One region of the Mesorhizobium sp. B2-8-1 genome, then DNA from elsewhere that is predicted to be linked to it. Evidence: riboswitches for the same ligand, from Rfam matches in the RefSeq annotation. Region 1 holds a riboswitch; each other region holds the start of a gene.

Region 1 (5,078 bases):
AGGGCGACACTGTCGCCTTCACGCGCCGCGCGGGCAACGAGCAGATCGTCTGCGTCTTCAACCTGGGATCCGGGCCAGCGGAGGTTGACCTTGGCGGTCGATCGCTGCAACCTTTGCCCGGACACGGATTTTCGGGACAGCAGAGCTCCGGCTCCATCCGCCTCGGCGGCTACGGCGCCTGGTTCGGGCGCATCGACTGAATTCTAGCGACCACTGGAGGGAAACATGGCCGATGTCACGCTGAGGCAAGTGAAGAAATCATACGGCAATCTCAACATTCTGCACGGCATCGACCTCGACATCAAATCGGGCGAGTTCATCGTCTTCGTCGGGCCGTCGGGTTGCGGCAAGTCGACATTGCTGCGCTCGATCGCAGGGCTCGAGGAGATCACCTCGGGCGAGCTCAGAATAGCCGGCGAGGTGGTCAACGACGTGCCGCCGTCGAAACGCGGCATCGCCATGGTGTTCCAGTCCTACGCGCTCTATCCGCATATGACGGTCTACGACAACATGGCGTTTTCGATGAAGATCGGCAAGGAAAGCAAGGCCGAGATAGACAAGCGCGTGCGCCAGGCGGCAGAGATCCTGCAGCTGACCAACTATCTCGACCGCCTCCCCAAGGCGATGTCGGGCGGCCAGCGCCAGCGCGTGGCCATCGGCCGCGCCATCGTGCGCAACCCGAAGGTGTTCCTGTTCGACGAACCGCTGTCGAACCTCGACGCCGCGCTGCGCGTCGCCACCCGCATCGAGATCGCCAAGCTCAAGGAATCGATGCCCAACACCACCATGATCTATGTCACCCACGACCAGGTCGAGGCGATGACGCTGGCCGACCGCATCGTGGTGCTGAAGGAGGGCCATATCGAGCAGGTCGGCACGCCGATGGAACTCTACAAGAAACCCGGCAATCTGTTCGTTGCCCAGTTCATCGGCTCGCCGGCCATGAACATCCTGCCGGCGACCATCGACAAATCGGGCAATCCGACCGTCATCAGTCATGTCGGCGGCCGCAAGGCTACGGTGCCGATCGCGACGCCGGCCTCGGCCAAGGGCGCGTCGGTGAGCTTCGGCGTGCGGCCGGAGGACCTGACGATCGCCGGCGGCACGGACTATCTGTTCGAAGGAACGGTGGATTATGTCGAGCAGCTCGGCGAGGTGCAACTCGTCTATGTCGACATCGGCCGCGCCGACCTGCCGCTGGTGACCAAGCTGCCGGGCAATGTCGAGGTCAAGCGCGGGGCGACACTGCGGCTGAGCGCCGACGCCGGAGACCTTCATATCTTCGACGCGGATGGACGATCCTTCGCGCTGCACGAGACGGAAGCGAAAGCGGCCTGAGAGCAGGCCATGAATTAATTGCCGGTCACGCAAGAACAGGAGCGGCGGGCAAAGCCCGCCACTCCTGTTTGGTGTCAGCTTCGGCTGTTAGTGGCCGAAGAGATTCCGGTCACTGCCCTGAGGGGCGGACTTGTGTACATCGCCCGACGAATTGAGCAGCTTGTAGACGGGCGAGCCGCTGTCGCGGATCGAAGCCGTGTGCGCATTGTCGACCGAGGTGACGGCAGGCTGATTGGCGCCATTGGAGCCATAGTTGTCGCTGCTGGCGAAAGCGCTGCCCGAAACGGCCAGGACGGCGGCGGCAGCAAGGATGATCTTTTTCATTTCAAGTCTCCTGAATTCTCAAATTCCACCGCAAAGGCGGGCTTGCCCGCCATCTGCTGCAGGATCGGCTGTTAGTTGTTGCCGAAGAGGTTATGGTCGGCACCCTGAACAGGTGCCTGGGCAGCCGGAGCCGACGTCTTGGTCGAAGCGGTGTATGAGCTGTCGGTCGAAGTGGCCGCGGGCTGGTTGGCGCCATTGGAGCCATAGTTGTCGCTGCCAGCAAAAGCGCTGCCCGAAACCGCCAGAACGGCGGCGGCAGCAAGGATGATCTTCTTCATTTCAAGTCTCCTGAATTTTCGAATTTCGCCAGGACGGCGGAAGGCCCGCCGTCAACTGGAGATCAGCTGTTAGTTGTTGCCGAAGAGGTTGCGATCGGCACCCTGAACAGGCGCTTGGGCAGACGGCGCCGACTTCTGGACCGAAGCCGTGTGCGCGTTGTCGACCGAGGTGACAGCAGGTTGGTTGGCGCCATTGGAGCCATAGTTGTCGCTGCCGGCGAAAGCGCTGCCCGACACGGCCAGGACGGCGGCGGCAGCAAGAACGATCTTCTTCATTTCAAGTCTCCTGAATTCTCAAATTTCGCCAGAACGGCGGAAGGCCCGCCGTCAACTGGAGAGCGGCTGTTAGTTGTTGCCGAAGAGGTTGCGATCGGCACCCTGGACAGGCGTCTGGGCAGCCGGTTCCGACTTCTTGGTCGAAGCGGTGTACGAGCTGTCGACGGCGGTGGCCGCAGGGGCATTCGAACCATAATGGTCGCTACTAGCGAAGGCGCTGCCGGAAACAGCCAGAAGGGCGGCGGCAGTGAGAATGATCTTTTTCATTTTTTGATACTCCAGTATTTTTCCGTCCGTCTAGCGGCGTGTCTTGGGAGGAAATCGCGTCGTTCGGACAGCCCCGATGTGGGAAAGCCATACCGCCATTTCCAATCACGAAGTTTTTCCGTGTGGACCAAGTTTCCACCACTTGAAATTGTGCCAGAGCCTTCAACATTCGTTTTTTTCTGTTTACTATCAGTTGGTTATGCAAACGCGTCGCGCGATCACCAACTGTGTCGAAGGCCCAGTGTTCACACCGTCCTGCACGCATCGTCAACAGAAACGAACCGTTCGGTTCGATTTTAGAGGGCGCTAACAGTCACTTTTCGAAACCGTTAACCTTTTTTGCCTCCGCCACGAGACGGAATCCGAGGCGGCGACCTGAGGCTTTCTGCCCTGCAACGGCGGCCGCGCCGTTTCCAATGCGTGTCGCGCGGCATGGATGCGATGTCGTTTTCATGCCGACGACAAGCCGGCGATCATGGTTAGATCCTGCCATCTCAGGTGCCGCCGCGTGACGACGAGGCGGAGAATTGGGAAGCCGGTCAGAATCCGGCGCTGCCCCCGCAACGGTGGTGGAGTTCAGGTCGCAACGGGAGACCACTGGGCGGAGGCCTGGGAAGGTGTCGCGACAGTCCGCAAGGGCAGCTCCAGAGCCCGGAAACCAGCCCGAGATGTTTGACTCGACTGATCGCGGCGGGCGGTCAAGAGGCGGATGGTGCATGTCCGGCGCAAGCCGGCGCGCGGCTTGATCCTTCCTCTCTCCCCTCCGTTCAGTCCTTCGATGCGAGGACAGGACTTCAATGCGAGGACAGAACATGGATGCGCGCAACGACATGCTGAAACGGCTGCAAGGCCGCAGGGACGGCTTCTCGCTCGAGCAGCCCTTCTATACCGATGCCGACTACTTCAAGCTCGACATGGAGCTGATCTGGTACCGCGACTGGCTGTTCATCGGCCATGATTGCGAACTGCCCCGGCCCGGCAGCTTCATCACCGTGCAGATCGGCGACTATCCTGTGGTGCTGGTGCGTGACCAGAAGGGCAACATCAACGCCTTCCACAATTCTTGCCGCCATCGCGGCAGCCGCGTCTGCAACACAGACAAGGGCACGGCGGCGAAGCTCGTCTGCCCCTACCATCAGTGGACCTATGAACTGGACGGCAGGCTGCTGTTCGCCAGGCAGATGGCCGAGGGTTTCGACAAGAGCCAGTTCGGCCTGAAGCCGGTCGCCTGCGAAAGCATCGGCGGCTACATCTTCATTTGCCTCGCCGACGAGCCGGCGGATTTTGCGCCGATGCGGACGATGATCGAACCCTATTTGGCGCCGCACCGGCTGCGCGAAGCAAAGGTCGCCTTCGAGAGCACCATCGTCGAGAAGGGCAATTGGAAGCTGGTCTGGGAAAACAACCGCGAATGCTATCATTGCGCCGGCAACCATCCGGAGCTCTGCAAGACCTTCCCGGAGGCGCCGACCGTGACTGGCGTGCAAGACGCCGACAGCGACCCGGAGATGCTGGTGCACTGGGCCAAGTGCGAGGCGGCAGGCCTGCCGAGCAGGTTCCGCATCGACCCGGCCGGACAGTACCGTGCCACCCGCGCGCCGCTGCTGCGCGATGCCGTCAGTTATACGATGACGGGAAAACGCGCGGTCAAGAAGAACCTGTCCGACGGCGTTGGCACCGACCGCATCGGCTCCTTGCTGCTCTATCACTATCCGACGACCTGGAACCACATCCTCGGCGACCACGCCGTCACGTTCCGCGTGCTGCCGATCAGCGCCACCGAGACTGCGGTGACGACCAAATGGCTGGTTCACAAGGACGCGGTCGAGGGCGTCGACTACGACCTCGCCGAACTCACCCATGTCTGGACCGAGACCAACGGCCAGGATCGTCGCATCGTCGAGGAAAACGCCTTCGGCATCCTGTCGCCGGCCTATGAACCCGGCCCCTATTCCGAACTGCACGAAGGCGGCGTCATCCAGTTCGTCGACTGGTACGCGCGTTTCATCGGTCCGCGCCTCGCCGAAGACGGCCGGCCGGCCCTGCGCAGCGTTGCTTGAGAGGTGAGGGATGAATGCGATGACGGATCTCGGCCTCTATCGCCATCTCGATCAGATGGCGCCCTGGAACGACAGGCTCCAGGTGCTGGAAGTGATCGGCGTGAGCGACGAGGCGCCTGATGTAAAGACTTTCACCTTCCGCTCCGACAACCAGACCTGGTTCCGCTACAAGCCGGGCCAGTTCGTGACGCTGGAACTGCCGACAGCGGATCGGTTGCTGATGCGCACCTACACGCTGTCGTCTTCGCCTTCACGGCCATTCTCGATCGCGGTGACGGTGAAGGCGCAGGCCGGCAGCACCGGCACACGCTGGATGTTCGACCATTTGAGGCCTGGTTCGCACGTCAAGGCGTATGGGCCGGCCGGAGACTTTTCGCTGCACAGCCACCCGGCGGCCAAATATCTGTTCATCTCGGCCGGCTCCGGCGTGACGCCGATGATGTCGATGCTGCGCTGGCTGAATGACTGCGCGCCATGGACCGATGTCGGCTTCGTCAACTGCGCACGCCGCCCCGAAGAGATCATCTTCCGCAAG
Region 2 (5,078 bases), on a different contig from region 1:
ACAGCGCGCCGACCACGCCCAGGCCGCCGCCGAGACAGATGGCCAGGATGGTGCGCGGCAATCTGAGGTCGACGACGATCCTGCCGACCGGGCCGGACACGTCATGCCCCTTCAATCCGATCGCATGGCCAAGTGCTGCAACGACGTCGCCCAGCGGGATCATCGTCGAACCATAGGCGATCGATAGCAGCGCGAGCGCGGCCATAGCCAACGCGGCCGCCATCATGGCCAATACGAATGCCTTGTGCCGCAAAGTCATCTTCCCGGTTAAAATGCTTCCGGATGCATCGCCCTGGCGATCTTGCCGATCGCTTCGATGTTGGCCGGTCCGGGTGTCAGTTCGGCATAGCGAAGCGCCACGAAGCGTTCGTTCTTGACCGCGTCTGTCTCCTTCATTGCCGGATGCGCTTTCAGGAAATCGAGCAGCTTCCGGTAGCCGCCGCCATCCTGATAGTCGAGCAGGATGAGGAATTGCGGATTGCGCGAGGCCACCGTCTCCCAATCCGTGTTGCCCCAGCTGGTGTCCATGTCGGCCATGATGTTGTCGCCGCCTGCCGCGGAAATCATGGCGTTGGGAATGGCGAACTTGCCTGATGTGAACGGCTTGTCCTCGCCGGAATCATAGAGGAAGACGCGCGTTCCCCTGCGGTCGCCGACCTTGGCCGTGATTTCGGCGAGCTGCGCCTTCCAGCCGGAGACGAGCTTATCCGCTTCGGCCTCCTTGCCGAAGATCTTGCCCAGCTTCTCGACATCGCCATAGAGCAGGTCCATCGAAGCGGCAGGCCGGTTCTTGTCGAGATGGACGCAGCTTTCCGTCAGCACCAGGGTCTTGATGCCGTGTGGCGCCAGCGTATCGGGCGTCACCTCGCCGCCCGGCTTCATGCCGTAATACCAGCCGGCGAAGAAGAAGTCGGGCTCGACAGCGACCAGGTTTTCCAGCGTCGGATATTTGGGCGCCAGTTCGGGGATCGAGCTCTGTTCGGCCTTGAATTCGGGAGTGACCTTGTACCATCCAGTGATGCCGGTCAGGCCGACGATCGACGGCTGCAGCTTCAGTGCGAAGGCCATCTCGGCCATGTTGAGATCGTGAATGACGGCGCGCTTTGGAGGCGCGTCGAAGGTCAGCGGCTTGCCGCAGCTGTCGACCGTCACCGGAAAGGCGAAGGCCGTAGAGCCGAGCAGGGAGAAGGCAAGAGACACGGCAAGGCGTTTCACGGATGTTGCTCCTTGTTGAACAGGATCTGCCGGAAATGGCTTCGATCACGAAGATGGCGCGGCACGGTTCGGAACCTCGAACACCGTCAGCTCGCGGTCCTCCGTCGGGTGGCGCAACCTAAAGACGTCGATACCGAAGATCTCGCGGATCAGCTGCTGGGTGAGTGCTTCGCGTGGCGGCGCCAGCACATGCAACCGGCCATGGCTCATCACCGCGACCCTGGTGGCGAAAGGCGTCACCAGCGCCAGATCGTGCAGCACCGCGATCACGGTCATGCCGAGGCCTGCAACCAGTTCGAGCAACTCGCTGCGCGCCCGCGGGTCGAGATGGTTGGTCGGCTCGTCGAGGAACAGGATCTTCGGCTCCTGTGCGATGGCGCGGGCAAGCTGGGCGCGCTGGCGCTCGCCGCCCGACAGCGAGCCGATGGTGCGGCCAAGCAGCGGCAACAGCCCGGTCCGGCGCAGCGCCTCGACGACAATGTCGCGTTCCTCGCTCCTGTGCCTGCGGCCGGTATGCGGAACCCGGCCGAGCTCGACATAATCGATCACCGCCAGCCGTGGATCCGGTTGATCGGTCTGGCCGACGACGGCGATGTGCAGCGCCCGCTCGGCGGTCGAAATCCTGTCCAGCAGGCGCCCGGTGAGCTTCACTTCGCCCGAACTCGGCCGCAGCATGCCCGACAGCATGCGCAGCAATGTCGTCTTGCCGGCGCCGTTGGGACCGATGATGGCGAGACGGTCGCCCGCCGCCACCGAAAGGCTGACCGGATGCACCAGATGCAGGCCATCCGCCGCCGCGGCCAGGTCGCGGGCCTCGAGAAGCGGCGCGGTCATGGGCAATTCCTTGCAGGGCCTGCCGGAATACGGGCCAGCGTCTTGCTTGCCAATCCTGCCGGACGCTGGCCTGAATTCACCTCGGTGGCGATATCGCGGCAAAGCGTGCACACGATGATGCGATGCATGGGAATGCAGTGAATGCGATCGATGGAGCCGTCCAACTTCCGTCACTTTCAAAAATGGCGACGGAAGGAAGCTGGCTTGAACCGGTCGACAAGACCGAACCCCGCGTCTCCTCCCGGCACACCCCGTCCGGTCAACCCATGCAGATGGCAGGTCTCCTGGCTCGCGGGTCGTTGCGCCATCCTGCCTTCCCAGCCTTGCCGGCCAGTGGCTTCTCGGATTTTGCTAGCCGCTTACAGTTGCGGGGGCAGCCATGGCTTCGACCCGAAAATCGGGCCTCACCATGTTCCCTTTTCACCCCTCGCCTTGCGGCGCGGGGACCATCACGAGTCGCAGCCTAGGATGCAGGCAGCGTCGAGGCAAGGTCGATGCATGTTCTGTTATAACGATACAAACGTGTGGTCAATCACTATCGCGCGCCACCAGTTCCAGCGGCCAGACCTCGCGAATGATCTCTGGCCCTTTCGCGCCGGCGAAAGCCGGGAGCGAGGCGAGCAGGATTTCGCCGAGCCGCCGCCCCATCGGGTCAAGGCTCGGACGAAAGCCGGTCAGCGCCGGCGAGAAATAACGGCAGAGCGGCGTGTCGACGATGACGATCACCGCGACATCCTGCCCGGGCTTGATCCCCATTTCGGCGAGCGCTTTGCAGCCGCCGAGCGCCATCGAGTCGTTGTTGAAGATAATCGCGGTCGGCGGATCCTTCGACCGCATGACTTGCGGTGTCACCGCGTAGCCACCGGCTTCGTTGATAAAACCGTCCACAATCAGGCCGGGATCGACTTCGATGCCGTGCCGCCGCAGCGCCTTGCAATAACCCTCCAGAAACAGATAACCGAAATTCAGGTCAAGCGACGGCCGGATGGCGGCGATGCGGCGGTGGCCACGCGCAACCAGCCGGTCGACCGCATCGGCGCCCGCCTTCTCGAAATCCAGATCCAGAGAGGGATAGCTGTCGTCGCCGGACCGGCTTCGGCCGAGCGTCGCGAAGGGAAAGCCGGCCTTGCTCAGATAGTCGATGCGATCGTCCTCGCGCCGCGTCCAGGCCAGTACGACGGCATCGGCACGACGCGTCTCGACGACGCGGCGCAGCCGCTCCTGTTGATAATCCGCCGGCGCGCCCATGACGATGATCAGGTCCAGCCCGCACTCGGCCAATGTCGCTTGCAGTCCGGTGAGGAACGGAATGAAGAACGGCTCGCCATACTGCTGGTCGCCCGGATGCGGCTGCAGCATGAAAGCCACGGCATGGGTGGTGCCGCGGCGTAGGTTCCTGCCCGAGTGGTTCGGTGAATAATTGAGCTTCCGGGCCGCCTCGAGCACGCGCTGGCGTGTCTCGGCGTTCACGTCGGCGCGCCCGTTAAGCGCGCGCGAGACTGTACCGATCGAAATGTTCAGGTGCCGCGCAAGATCGTGAATGCTGGACGCCAAGACCTCCCCCTCCTGCTTCTGGCTAGCACCAGCCGGTCGTGCGGCCAAGGCGTTTCAGAGCCGACGGTACAAATCCGATTGACAATATATGCCATCGGGTGTGTCATCGTAAACGTTTACGGAAGTCATTTACGGACTGCCGTGGGTGCCAGCCAGGAGGGGTTGGCCGGAGGAGCGCTGGATGATGCACGTCGTCCTGGTCGGGTGCGGAGCCATGAGCAAAACCTGGCTCGAGGCCATCAGCCAATCCCCTGCCGTCAAGATCGTCGGTCTCGTCGACCTCGACGCCGACAGGGCGCGCCAGCGGGCACGCGAATACGACCTCGCCGGGGTCGCGATCGGGACCGATCTCGACGTCGTTCTCTCCCAGACCAGACCCGATGCGGTGTTCGACGTGGTCGTGCCTGCCGCCCGTCGCGCCGTGGCGAATTCGGCCTTTGCCCATGGCTGTCATCTGTTGACGGAAAAGCCGCTGGCCGACAGCCCGGACAATGCGCGCGCCATCATCGACGATGCGCGGCGCGCCCGGCGCATCCATGCCGTGGTGCAGAACCGCCGCTACGTCGCCAACGTCCGGCGCATCCGGCGCTTCCTCGGCTCCGGCGCCATCGGCGCTGCGACCAGCATCCATGCCGATTTTTTCATTGCGCCGCATTTCGGCGGTTTCCGCGAAGGCATGCGCCATGTGCTGCTGCTCGACATGGCGATCCATACATTCGACGCCGCCCGCTACATGGTCGATGGCGAGCCGACCGAAGTGTATTGCCGGGAATGGGAGCCGGCCAATTCCTGGTACCGGCAGGGATCGTCGGCAAGCGCCACCTTCGAGCTCGGCCAGGGCAAGATGTTCACCTATCGCGGCAGTTGGTGCGCCGACGGTTTCCGCACCAGTTGGGAAGGCAGTTGGCGCATCGTCGGCGAACGCGGCAGCCTGACCTGGGATGGTCATGACGAGTTGAAGGCCGAAGCCGTGCTGCCGGAACGCGAAGGCCTGCTCGACAAGGTCGTGCCGGTAGCGGTGCCGCCGCTCGACCCTGCCGACCGCATCGGCGGGCATCTCGGCGTCATGGAAGATTTCGTCCGCGCCGTGGAAACCGGCACCGAGCCGGAGACGCGCGGCGCCGACAATATCAAGAGCCTGGCCATGGTTTTCGCGGCGATCGAAAGCGCCGAGACCGGACGCCGGATCGAAATCCCCAGGCAGGAAGGATGACCATGGCGGACCCGCTTCTCGACATCAGGATCGGCACCATGGTGCGGGCCAATCTCGAAGACCTGGCCGCCTATGTCAGGCAGATCCTGCCGCTCGGTTTCGAGAGCGTCCAGCCCTTCTTCTGGCAGACGCTGGGCGGCAAGGACCTGGGGCGGCTCGCCGGCGAGATCCGCGACGCGATCGGCGATGCCGATGTCAGCGTCAGCTCGATCGGCGTGTTCGGCAATCCACTCGAGAGCGGCGACACCGACCGCGGCGTGCT
Region 3 (5,078 bases), on a different contig from region 1:
AATCCTTGCGCAGCGGGTGACCGTCGAAACCGTAATCGGTGAGAATGCGCCGCAGATCGGGGTGACCCGAAAACAGCACGCCATAGAGATCGTAGGTCTCGCGCTCGAACCAATCGGCGCCGGGATAGACGCCGGTGATCGACGGCACCATCGTCTCCTCGTCGGCCTGCACCTTGACGCGGATACGCACGTTCTGCTTCGGCGACAACAGGTGATAGACGACGTCGAAGCGCTTGGCCCGTGACGGATAATCGGCGCCGCAGACATCGATGACCGAGATGAATTGGCAGCGCGGATCGTCGCGCAGGAAAGTCACCACTTCGATCAGATCGCGCGGTTCGACATGGATGGTGAGTTCGCCATAGGCGAACACTGCTTCATTGACGCGGCCAATCAATTTTTCGCCGAGATAGGTCGACAGTTCGCTCAGGGATGCGGCCATGGATTTACCGTTCGATCGTGCCGGTGCGGCGGATCTTCTTCTGCAGCAGAAGAATGCCATAGAGCAGCGCTTCGGCGCTCGGCGGACAGCCGGGCACATAGATGTCGACCGGCACGATGCGGTCGCAGCCGCGCACCACCGAATAGGAATAGTGGTAATAGCCGCCGCCATTGGCGCAGGAGCCCATCGAGATGACGTAGCGCGGCTCCGGCATCTGGTCGTAGACCTTGCGCAGCGCCGGAGCCATCTTGTTGGTCAGCGTGCCGGCAACGATCATGATGTCGGACTGGCGCGGAGACGCGCGAGGAGCAACACCGAACCGCTCCGAATCGTAGCGCGGCATCGAGGTGTGGATCATCTCGACGGCGCAGCAGGCGAGGCCGAAGGTCATGAACATCAGCGAGCCGCTGCGCGCCCAGGTGATCAGCGCCTCGGTCGAGGTGACGAGAAAGCCCTTGTCGGCGAGTTCGTTGTTGATTTCGAGGAAGAACGGATCATCGGACCCAACCGGCCTGCCGGTATTGGGATCGATCAGACCCTTGGGCTTCGGCGCGACGAGCGTGCCGGAACTGTCGCTCAATCCCATTCGAGCGCTCCTTTTTTCCATTCATAGGCAAAGCCGATGGTCAGCACCGCCAAAAACACCATCATCGACCAGAAACCGAGCATGCCGATTTTCGAGAACGACACCGCCCACGGAAACAGGAAGGCCACTTCCAGGTCGAAGATGATGAACAGGATCGACACCAGGTAGAAGCGGATGTCGAACTTCATACGGGCGTCATCGAACGAGTTGAACCCGCATTCGTAGGCGGAAAGCTTTTCCGGGTCGGGATTGCGGTAGGCCACCAGGAACGGCGCCACGATAAGCGCGACGCCGACAGCCGCCGCCACTGCGATAAACAGGACGATGGGCAGGTACGAACTGAGAAGTGCGTTCATGCTGCGGCTTTCCGTTGGCGCCAATCCATTTTGATTACAGCACCAGACCCCATTTCGGAAGCGTGACAGTTTAACCGCTGAACCGTTTTAAGGGGCCTTTGCTGCAACGCGGCGAGGGTTAGCGCAGCGCTTCCGGCGAAGCAAGTCAAACCTTGTTCAAAACACTGGCCTGGACGGCATAAGGGAAGAAACTGGTCCGATCCGCTCCTGTCTGATTTCCTTCGCTTTTTACTCCACTTTTCTCTCCTGACAGAGTTGCCGCCAAAACCCTGCTAGCATGGCCGGAATCAACTGTCCGAACGACGCTCAACAAGCCATCAGAGTCGCATCCGAATGAAGGAAAAGATCTCGCTTGCCACGGCCCGGCGTATCGCGCTCGCCGCCCAAGGGTTCACTGATCCCCGCCCCGCCGGCACGCCCGACCGACGCCACTTCGCCCGCGTGCTCTCGCGTACCGGCCTGCTGCAGATCGATTCCGTCAGCGCGGTGGTGCGCGCTCACTACATGCCGCTCTATTCGCGCCTTGGTCCCTACCCGTTCGCCTTGCTCGACAACGCCGCCGTCACGCGCAAGCGCACGGTTTTCGAATACTGGGCGCACGAGGCTTCCTTCCTGCCGGTCGAGACCTATCCCCTGATGCGTTGGCGCATGCAGCGCGCGGAGCGTGGCGATGAAATGTATCTGGGTCTCGCCAAATGGGGCCGCGAGCACGCCGCCTATATCGAAGAGATCTACCGCGAGGTCGCGGAGCGCGGCCCGATCGCCGCCTCCGCGCTCGAAGGCCAGAAAGGGTCCGGCGGCTGGTGGGGCTGGAGCCACGCCAAGCATGCCTTCGAATGGCTGTTCTGGGCAGGACGCATCACCACCGCGCACCGCCGTGGCTTCGAACGCTTCTACGATCTGCCCGAGCGCGTGCTGCCGCAGGCGATCCTCGATCTGCCGGTGCCGTCAGCCGAGGACGCGCATCGGGAATTGCTGCGGATATCCGCCCGCGCTCATGGCGTCGCGACAGCAAGCGACCTGCGCGACTATTTCCGCCTGTCGCCGGCCGACATGAAGGGCCGGCTGGAGGAGCTGGTTGAAACAGGCGAGCTGGTGCCGGTGCGTGTCGAGGGCTGGAACAAACCGGCTTACCTCCATAAGGAGGCCCGTATTCCACGAAAAATCGAGGCCCGCGCCTTGCTGGCGCCGTTCGATCCGGTCGTTTTCGAGCGCTCGCGCACGGAGCGGCTGTTCGATTTCCACTACCGCATAGAAATCTACACCCCTGCCGAAAAACGGCAATACGGCTATTACGTCCTGCCGTTCCTGCTCGGCGACAGGATCGTGGCGCGCGTCGACCTCAAGGCCGACCGGCCGGCCAGCGTGCTACGCGTCCACGCGGCCTATGCCGAGCCCGGCGCGCCGCCTGAAACCGCCGCGCAACTCTTCCAGGAATTGACGCAGATGCAGGGCTGGCTCGGCCTCGAACGGATCGAGGTTACGCCCGCCGGCGACCTTGGGCAGCCGCTCGCCGACATTGCCGTGTCGTAGACGCGCGTTGACACCGCCGCCTGCAAGAGCCTAAATCCATTCCAGACGGTCTCCTCTCGGCAAAGGGAGGAGCCAAGAGGGAATGCGGTGCGAAATCTCGATTTCAAATCCGCGGCTGTCCCCGCAACTGTAAGCGACGAGCCAAGGCCGAAAACCACTGGGACGGTCCCGGGAAGGCGGCACGAAGGCGATGACCCGCGAGCCAGGAGACCTGCCGTCTGAGACATAAGAATCCGATCGCCCGGCGGGTTTTCCGGGCAAGGAGCCCGATTTGGAACGCGACAGCAGTTTCCCGGCTGAAACAGCGGACATTTTGTCTGGCGATAGCGACTTGTCTGGCGATAGCGACGCCTTGGCCGGCGTCACTGTCATCATCTGCGCTTCCTGCCGCGACGAGACCGGTTCCGATGCCCATCCCCGCGCCGGCGAAGTTTTGGCTCAAGATACGCGCCAAGCCGCAACGGCCGACAATGTCCGTGTCCGCACCGTCGAATGCCTCGGCAACTGCAAGCGCCGTCTCAGTGCCGCGATTCTTCGCGACGGCTGCTGGAGTTATGTCTTCGGCGACCTGAACATCGCCAGCGGCGCCGATCTCGTGACCGGCGCGAAACTCTTCGCCGCTTCGACCAACGGCCTCATTCCGTGGCGTGGTCGCCCGGATTCCCTCAAGCGCGGCCTCGTCGCCCGCATTCCTCCCCTCGACATGCTGAAGGACTGATCATGACCGCCGCAGTTTCCGCCGCCACTCTCTCCCGCGTCCCCTGTACCGTGGTCACCGGCTTCCTGGGTGCCGGCAAGACCACGCTGGTCCGCCATCTCCTGGAGAACGCGGGCGGCAAGCGGATCGCCATCATCGTCAACGAATTCGGCGACATCGGAATCGACGGCGAGATCCTCAAGGGCTGCGGCATCGACACCTGCCCGGAGGAAAACATCGTCGAACTGGCCAATGGCTGCATCTGCTGCACCGTCGCCGACGATTTCGTCCCGGCGCTCGACCAGATCCTGTCGCTGACGCCGAAGGTCGACCACATCCTGATCGAGACCTCAGGCTTGGCTCTGCCCAAGCCGCTGGTCCAGGCCTTCCAGTGGCCGACAGTGAAGAGCCGGGTGACAGTCGACGGCGTAATCGCCGTGGTCGACGGTCCGGCATTGGCCGAGGGGCGCGTCGCCAACGACATGGACGCCCTGCAGGCGCAACGCGCGCAGGACCAGACACTGGACCACGACGACCCCGTCGAGGAGGTGTTCGAGGACCAGATCGCCTGCGCCGACCTCATCATCCTGTCGAAGAGCGACCTGATGGATGCCGCAGGTTCGGCTCGCGCCAACGCCATCATTGGCGAACACTCCGCCCGCGCCGTGAAGGTCGTGCCGACGGCTCATGGCAAGGTCGATCCGTCCGTGCTGCTCGGGCTAGGCCTCGCCGTCGAGGACGACATCGAGAACCGCAAGTCCCATCATGACGGCGCCTTCGACCACGAGCACGACGACTTCGATACGTTCATCGTCGACATCCCCTCGATCGCCAACCCGGACGACCTGGCAAAGCGCGTCGCGACCGCCGCCGAACAGGAGAACGTGCTGCGGGTGAAAGGCTTCGTCGAGGTCGGCGGCAAGCCGATGCGGCTTTTGCTCCAGGCCGTTGGTCCGCGCGTCAATCATTATTATGACCGCGCCTGGACGGCTGACGACGACCGCCGCTCGCGCCTGGTCGTCATCGGCCTCAAGGGGCTGAACCGCCCGGCGATCGAGCATATCCTCGCCGGCTGAGGCAACACCGACCGCGATGCACATCCTCACCACCACATCCGCCTCGCTCGACGATCTCGCCGAGCCGGTCGATCTGCGGCAGACGCCGGCGGAAATGGTGGCGCTGTCCTTCACGGACAGCGACCTGGCCGGACTGGCAGCGGCCTGGAAAGGCGACGCCGATCGGCTGCCCACGATGCGGCTGGCCGCGCTGCGCGACCTGCGCCACCCCATGTCCGTCGACCTCTGGATCGACAGCGTCGCCCGTCACGCCAAAGTCATTCTGGTGCGTATTCTCGGCGGTTACGAGTGGTGGCGCTACGGCTGCGACCAGTTGGCCGTGGTTGCCCGTGAGCGTGGCATAAAGCTGGCACTACTTCCCGGTGAAAGCCACGACGAGGATATCAGG

What was found. A riboswitch is a leader RNA that binds a small molecule or an ion and turns the genes downstream of it on or off. The one in region 1 is predicted to bind cobalamin.
Region 2: linked by a shared signal. The riboswitch ahead of FJ428_RS25970 (ABC transporter ATP-binding protein) and the one ahead of FJ428_RS29025 (aromatic ring-hydroxylating dioxygenase subunit alpha) in region 1 are both predicted to bind cobalamin.
Region 3: linked by a shared signal. The riboswitch ahead of FJ428_RS17800 (DUF1636 family protein) and the one ahead of FJ428_RS29025 (aromatic ring-hydroxylating dioxygenase subunit alpha) in region 1 are both predicted to bind cobalamin.

What each region holds. Positions count from the first base shown of each region.
Region 1 covers NZ_VFTX01000016.1:8,172-13,249, reverse strand. Annotated here, with positions in the region: gene FJ428_RS29055 (alpha-glucosidase) at 1-200, shown strand, start outside; gene ugpC (sn-glycerol-3-phosphate ABC transporter ATP-binding protein UgpC) at 226-1,338, shown strand; gene FJ428_RS29045 (DUF680 domain-containing protein) at 1,426-1,662, opposite strand; gene FJ428_RS29040 (DUF680 domain-containing protein) at 1,734-1,940, opposite strand; gene FJ428_RS29035 (DUF680 domain-containing protein) at 2,010-2,216, opposite strand; gene FJ428_RS29030 (DUF680 domain-containing protein) at 2,286-2,483, opposite strand; cobalamin riboswitch at 2,963-3,165, shown strand; gene FJ428_RS29025 (aromatic ring-hydroxylating dioxygenase subunit alpha) at 3,296-4,543, shown strand; gene FJ428_RS29020 (hybrid-cluster NAD(P)-dependent oxidoreductase) at 4,563-5,078, shown strand, end outside.
Region 2 covers NZ_VFTX01000012.1:42,759-47,836, reverse strand. Annotated here, with positions in the region: gene FJ428_RS25980 (iron ABC transporter permease) at 1-259, opposite strand, end outside; gene FJ428_RS25975 (ABC transporter substrate-binding protein) at 268-1,215, opposite strand; gene FJ428_RS25970 (ABC transporter ATP-binding protein) at 1,261-2,049, opposite strand; cobalamin riboswitch at 2,306-2,515, opposite strand; gene FJ428_RS25965 (LacI family DNA-binding transcriptional regulator) at 2,578-3,603, opposite strand; gene FJ428_RS25960 (Gfo/Idh/MocA family oxidoreductase) at 3,785-4,816, shown strand; gene FJ428_RS25955 (sugar phosphate isomerase/epimerase) at 4,819-5,078, shown strand, end outside.
Region 3 covers NZ_VFTX01000006.1:217,988-223,065, reverse strand. Annotated here, with positions in the region: gene FJ428_RS17820 (NADH-quinone oxidoreductase subunit C) at 1-442, opposite strand, end outside; gene FJ428_RS17815 (NADH-quinone oxidoreductase subunit B) at 447-1,028, opposite strand; gene FJ428_RS17810 (NADH-quinone oxidoreductase subunit A) at 1,019-1,384, opposite strand; gene FJ428_RS17805 (winged helix-turn-helix domain-containing protein) at 1,718-2,917, shown strand; cobalamin riboswitch at 2,947-3,151, shown strand; gene FJ428_RS17800 (DUF1636 family protein) at 3,189-3,635, shown strand; gene cobW (cobalamin biosynthesis protein CobW) at 3,638-4,690, shown strand; gene FJ428_RS17790 (cobaltochelatase subunit CobN) at 4,707-5,078, shown strand, end outside.